3 regions of the Pantoea sp. X-Soil-YNGN-775 genome follow, and region 1 is predicted to be linked to each of the others. Evidence: predicted binding sites of a transcription regulator. Region 1 holds the regulator's gene; each other region holds the start of a gene.
What was found. Region 1 encodes Fur, which represses iron uptake genes when iron is present. Its sites were predicted from a motif close to ATAATAATGAGAACNACTATCAA; they were not measured.
Positions count from the first base shown of each region.

Region 2: AC6I8I_RS07690 (TonB-dependent siderophore receptor) is a predicted target of Fur. The motif match lies at 1,030-1,052, and genes of this name have one in related genera.
Region 3: exbB (tol-pal system-associated acyl-CoA thioesterase) is a predicted target of Fur. The motif match lies at 1,362-1,384, and genes of this name have one in related genera.

Region 1 covers NZ_AP035945.1:1,174,601-1,176,872, forward strand. Annotated here, with positions in the region: gene glnS (glutamine--tRNA ligase) at 1-290, shown strand, start outside; gene AC6I8I_RS05470 (hypothetical protein) at 524-919, shown strand; gene fur (ferric iron uptake transcriptional regulator) at 990-1,433, opposite strand; gene fldA (flavodoxin FldA) at 1,786-2,272, opposite strand, start outside.
Region 2 covers NZ_AP035945.1:1,638,795-1,641,066, reverse strand. Annotated here, with positions in the region: gene treA (alpha,alpha-trehalase TreA) at 1-905, shown strand, start outside; gene AC6I8I_RS07690 (TonB-dependent siderophore receptor) at 1,097-2,272, shown strand, end outside.
Region 3 covers NZ_AP035945.1:3,535,556-3,537,827, forward strand. Annotated here, with positions in the region: gene exbD (TonB system transport protein ExbD) at 126-548, opposite strand; gene exbB (tol-pal system-associated acyl-CoA thioesterase) at 555-1,277, opposite strand; gene AC6I8I_RS16435 (TRAP transporter substrate-binding protein) at 1,631-2,272, shown strand, end outside.

The DNA of each region.
Region 1 (2,272 bases):
GGGTGTCGGCAGACCACGCGCAGCCAGCCGAGTTCCGCCTGTATGATCGCCTGTTCAGCGTGCCAAATCCGGGCGCAGCCGACGATTTCCTGTCGGTGATCAATCCAGAATCGCTGACTATCAAACAGGGCTTTGTTGAGCCAGGTCTGCGTGACGTGGAAGCAACCACGCCGTACCAGTTTGAGCGTGAAGGTTACTTCTGCGCTGACAGCGTCTATTCGAAGCCGTCACAGCTGGTGTTTAACCGCACCGTTGGCCTACGCGATACCTGGACTAAAGCTGGCGAATAATCGTTGGTGCTGACCTGATAAAATGGCAAAAGGGCGAGGTATCGCCCTTTTTTATTGTCCTGATTTTTGCCATCACCGAGGTTTGTGCTGTCGCCATTTTGGAGTGGTTGTTACGAAATTGTGAGAGAAATCTGAGTTTAAAAAAATTAATCAATTACCAGATGTGAATTATCCGCTTTCAGGTAGGCTATGCCGTCTCAGACATAGCTCAGCGAGTGATATAAGGAAAAAAAATGACCGTTCTCGCCCAGGAAGCCAAACACAGTGTCGTCGTTTTACATCAGCTTATTGAACGTATTTTCAATCAACCCGCCGGGTCTGATGATAGTTTTGAGCTGATGATGTCCTATTTTCATCCTGAATTTCGCATGGTTACCCCGCGCGGAACTCAACTGAACCTGAATGAAGTCGAAGATCTTTTCCGTCAGCTGCAGGGCCAGCGGGAAGGGATGCGCATCGCCACCTGCGAGCACATGGTCATTTCCCATCAGGAGAAAGAGGTCACCGTGCAGTACCGTGAGATGCAGATGCTGAACGGCAATAATCAGAGCCGCATCGCCCTGGCGATTCTGGATTACAGCACCTCGATTCCGCGCTGGCGTTACCTGCAGGAAACCCTGGTTGCCTGACTGACGGCGGAAAAAGAATAAAAAAAAACCGGTGAATTCACCGGTTTTTTTATTTCAGCCTGCGTCAGACTTACTGATCGTGCAGCGTCTCATCTTCACGGCAGTCGCCCAGCGCGCAGTGACCATACAGATAGAGGCTGTGGTTGGTCAGCTTGATGCCGTGGCGGGTAGCGATTTCACGCTGACGGGTTTCAATCGACTCGTCGCTGAACTCAATCACTTTACCGCAGTCCAGACAGATCAGGTGATCGTGGTGATGCTGCTGAGTCAGCTCAAACACCGATTTGCCGCCTTCGAAATTGTGACGGGTCACAATACCGGCATCATCAAACTGGTTCAGCACGCGGTAAACCGTGGCCAGACCAATTTCTTCGCCGATGTCGATCAGGCGTTTGTACAGATCTTCCGCGCTGACGTGATGGCACTCAGGTTCCTGAAGCACTTCCAGAATTTTCAGTCTGGGCAGCGTGACTTTCAGGCCAGCCTTCTTTAATGCGGTATTGTTGTCAGTCATGCGGATTTTGTCCTGTTACTTATATTCACTTTTGTGGCGCTTGGCCTTGAATGTCGATCTTTGCCCATTCTCATTTGCGTCTCATTATAGAACTGATGCAGTGAAATGAAAACCGAGGGGAGTGCCTAAATCACCATGGGCTGTAAGGGATACGTCACCGAGCCGGGGAGGATTTCTGCAGGAGTCTGTTAACATTTCGCTTAGTCCTATCTGCTGCCAGAGAAAATAAGCGGAAGATCGATGCGGGTATTCTACAGATTAAACGAAGAAAGTTAAAAAAATGTGGCTATTATTTCTATAGGAATTTCCGTTGCCTCAATGTGAGCTGGCGCTCACATTGAGTCGGCTACCTTCAGGCTTCGAGGATCTCTTTGAGCTGCAGTTCATCAAAAATCTGCTTAACCCATTGCTCAACGCGCGCATTAGTCAGTTCTGGCTGGCGATCTTCGTCAATCGCCAGGCCGAGGAAGTGGGTATCGTCAGCCAGGCCTTTTGATGCTTCGAAGTGATAACCTTCGGTTGGCCAGTGGCCGACGATCACTGCGCCGTGCGGCTCAATGATGTCGCGGATGGTGCCCATCGCGTCACAGAAGTACTCGGCATAATCTTCCTGATCGCCACAGCCAAACAGGGCAACCAGCTTGCCGTTAAAATCGATCTCTTCCAGCGTCGGGAAAAAGTCATCCCAGTCGCACTGCGCTTCACCGTAATACCAGGTCGGGATACCCAGCAGCAGGATGTCAAACGCTTCCAGATCTTCTTTAGTGCTTTTCGCGATGTCGTGGACTTCTGCAACGTCTTTACCCAGCTGTTTCTGGATCATTTTTGCAATGTTTTCG
Region 2 (2,272 bases), 460 kb from region 1:
GCAAACGCGCCATCAAACTCAGCGATGGCACGGTGCTGAACCGCTACTGGGACGCACGCGATGTGCCGCGTACCGAATCCTGGATGGATGATGTGACCACCGCGAAGAAAGCGCCACAGCGCGACAAGGCGGAGCTTTATCGCGAGCTGCGTTCTGGCGCGGCATCCGGCTGGGACTTCAGTTCCCGCTGGTTCACCGATGCCCACAATCTGGCGACCATCCGTACCACCCAGCTGGCACCGGTCGATCTTAACAGCCTGATGTTCCATCTGGAGCAGACGCTGTCAAAAGGCTATCAGATGAACAAGCAGGACGATCTGGCGAAGCAGTTTGCCGACCGTGCAGAGAAGCGCCAGGCCGCGATTAACCGCTACCTGTGGGACAGCAAACAGGGCTGGTATGCTGATTACGACTGGCAGAAAAAACAGGTGCATCCGCAGCTGACTGCCGCCGCGCTGTTCCCGCTTTATCTGCGGGTTGCCAGCGATAAGCAGGCTGAAAGCACCGCCAGCGCGGTGGAAAAACAGCTGCTGAAACCGGGCGGGCTGGTGACCACCACCGTCAATAACGGCCAGCAGTGGGATGCGCCGAACGGCTGGGCGCCGCTGCAATGGGTGGCAGTAGAAGGTCTGGAACATTATAACCAGCCAAAACTGGCGAAAGAGGTCGGGCTGCGCTTCCTGCAGAACGTCCAGAACACCTACGACCGTGAACATAAGCTGGTCGAAAAATATGTGGTGGAAGGCAAAAACCTTGGCGGCGGCGGCGGCGGTGAATATCCGTTGCAGGACGGCTTCGGCTGGACTAACGGCGTCACGCTGAAACTGCTGGATAAATACTGCCCGAAAGATAAAACCTGTAACAGCGCCCACGATATTCCTCAGGCGTCTGCCGCTCAACCCTGATGTTCTCTGGAGACCGTCGGCCTTGCTGGCGGTCTCTGCCCTCGCCTTTTAGCGAAATTTACTTGACGTTCTTCGATTGCCAGGCAAAATTGCAGCGAACTTACAAACGGTAATAATTCTCACTCTGATAATGAGAATGCTTATCGAGGCTATTATTCACCTGCTGAACCTCTGCCATGAAAGGAATTTCAATGAGATTGCCATCGCCGCTGAAAGGTTATGTCCCGTTCTGCACCCTGGCGCTGACCGCGCCGGCCCTGAGTTTTGCTGCTGATATGGTGGTCACAGCCCAACCGCAGGAGCAGGCTGACTCCCCGACCCAGGGATATCTTGCCACCACCAGTCAGGGCGCGATGAAAAGCGATCGTCCGCTGATCACCACGCCGCAGTCGGTGTCGGTGGTGACGCGCCAGCAGATGCAGGATCAGGGCGCACTGACCCTGAATCAGGCGCTTGGCTACACCTCCGGTGTGTTTACCAACTTCGGCGGTGCCGCGACCCGTTATGACACCATTGCCCTGCGCGGCTTTCACGGCGGCGATGTTGACAACACCTTCCTTGACGGCTTACGGGTGATGAGCGACGGCGGCAGCTTCAACGTGTTGCAGGTCGATAACGCCTTCCTCGAACGCATCGATGTGATTAAAGGCCCCTCTTCCGCGCTGTATGGTCAGACGGTGCCGGGCGGGCTGGTCAACATGGTGACGAAACGTCCTCAGTTCAGTGAAGAGGGCCATATCCAGCTGCAGGCGGGTAATAACGCCACCACCGGTGCGATGTTTGATTACACCAACGCGATTAACGATCAGTGGGCGTTTCGCCTGACCGGTGTGACCCGCAACAGCGATACGCAATACGACCATACCCGTGAAGAGAAGTATGCGCTGATGCCACAGCTGATGTGGCAACCGGATGAAGATACCCACTTAATCCTCAAAGCTTATCTGCAGAAAGATCCGTCCGGCGGCTATCACGGCTCGGTGCCGGCCGACGGCAGCCTGAGTGAGCATAACGGCTATAAGCTGAGCAACGGTTTCTATGAAGGCAACAGCGACCTGGATCAGTTCAAGCGCCGTGAACAGATCTACAGCTACGATTTCGCCCATCGCTTTAACGACGTCTGGTCGTTCTCCTCCACCGGCAGTTACAGCCATTCCAACGTCGATCTCGATCAGGTTTATCAGATTGGCTGGGATGCGGTAAATCCTGACCTGCTGAATCGCTACTATTCCGGTGAGCGCTCCTCACTGGCCGGCTGGGCCACCGATAACCGGTTACAGGCGGAGTTCGCGACCGGAGAAGTGGAACATCGGGTGACGATGGGTGCGGAGTATCATCGCTATAAAAATGAGATCAGCAGCGCCGCC
Region 3 (2,272 bases), 1.9 Mb from region 1:
ACAGGACTGTTTCAGCAGCATAACCGATCGGTGCAACAGCCGGTTCGCCTGATTTCGTCTGGTCTGGCTGAGGCAATAAAAAAGGCGGCTGAGTCAGCCGCCTTCTCTCTGTGCCGGTTAAGCCGCTATTTCTTCACGGTTTCCATGCCCATCAGACCAATTTTCAGATAGCCGGCGGTTCGCAGTTGATCCATCACGCTCATCAGCGTTTCGTAATCCACCGACTTGTCCGCCTGGAAGAAAATGGTGGTTTCTTTGTTGCCGCCGGTCTGACCGGACAGCACGCTGACCAGCGATTCCGGCGTCACCTGATCGTTACCGACGTAAAGCTGTTTATCGGCCTTGATCGACAGGTAAACCGGTTTTTCCGGCCGCGGCTGCGGGGCGCTGGTGGAAGCAGGCAGATTAACGCGCACGTCGACAGTCGCCAGCGGTGCCGCCACCATGAAGATGATCAGCAGAACCAACATCACGTCGATAAACGGCGTCACGTTGATCTCATGCATTTCGCCATCTGTTTCCAGGTCGTCGTTTAATCGCATTGCCATAACAGCTTACCCTAAGCGCAGTTTCTGGGTCGCCGCTGGACGCGGAACGTCAGTGGCGACGTTTCCCAGGTCAATATCACGGCTCTGTAACAGCAGCACCTGCGCCGCCACATCACCGAGCGAGGCTTTGTAGTTAGCGATCATGCGGGCAAAGACGTTATAGATCACCACCGCCGGAATCGCTGCCACCAGGCCAATTGCCGTTGCCAGCAGCGCTTCCGCGATACCCGGTGCAACGACAGCGAGATTGGTGGTCTGGGTTTTGGCGATGCCGATGAAGCTGTTCATGATGCCCCACACGGTGCCGAACAGACCGATAAACGGCGCGACCGACCCGATAGTCGCCAGGAAGCCGTTGCCCCGGCCGGCATGGCGGCTAAAGGCGGCAACGCGGCGCTCAAGGCGGAAGCTGGTACGATCTTTAATGCCGTTGGTATCTTCAACGCCAGTGGAGAGCTCAAGTTCGTTCTGCGCGTCGTTCAGCAGCACGCTGCTGTGGCTGTGCGCGGCGAACGCCTGGGCAATGCGGGCGGCGTCATTCAGATTGCGGGCTTCACCCAGCGCCAGTTGCTCACGCTTCAGGCGACGTTTAGCGGCGCTCAGTTCGGCATATTTGCCGAAGAAGATCGCCCAGGTCACCACTGAGGCCAATAACAGGCCAATCATGACCACTTTTACCACGATATCGGCATGTTGATACATGCCCCAAACGGAGAGGTCCGTTTGCATCAAATCACTGGCTACCACGCTGCTTCTCCAACTTCATCTACAGGGATGCAAGACAAGCGCGAATAATAGCAAAATAACGGCGAATTGATAGTCGTTCTCATTAGTATTTACAAAATCTGGCACCCGCTCTGCCCTGCCACGCCGTCAATATCACCCGAGGTTGCAGGTTCGTTTCGAAAATGTGATGTTGCATGAAAATTTATTAAAACAACGTTTCAAAATGTGATCTCATTCATTCAATCAGCATTGCCGCATTTTTCCAGCGGCAGTTTTCACTATGCTGGCTGCACGCGGCCCCTTGCTACACACGCCGGATTCCTGAGCGCCGCCCTTCCTCTGCTGGAGACAACATAATGAGAATGACCCAAACACGCCTGGCATGTGCCCTGGCGGCAATGATGGTGAGCGCCACCGCCTCGGCACAGGTGATTAAAGTGGCAGAAGTGCAGCCTGCTGGCTACCCCACCGTGGTGGCCCTGCAACACATGGGCGACAAACTTAAGCAGGCAACCGATGGACGGCTGGAGATGAAGCTCTATGCTGGCGGTGTGCTGGGCGATGAGGATCAGACCCTGCAGCAGGTGCAGCTGGGCGCAATTGATATGATCCGCGTCTCGCTGGCACCGGTCACCAGCATTGCGCCGGAAACCAGCGTATTGACGCTGCCCTATATTTTCCGCGACGTCGATCATATGCACAAAGTGCTGGATGGTGAAATCGGCAAAGAGATTGCCGATAAATTCGATAAAGATCCCAACGCCCGGATGGTGTTTCTCGGCTGGACCGACGCCGGTGAACGCAACATGATCACCAAAAAACCGCTGGCGAAGCCCGAGGATCTGAAAGGCATGAAGATCCGGGTGCAGAACAGCGCCATCTCCCTGGCGACGCTGAAAGCGATGGGCGCCAACCCGGTGGCGATGGGCGTCAGCGAAGTGTTCAGCGCCATGCAGACCGGCGTGGTTGATGGCACCGAGAATAACCCACCGACCTTC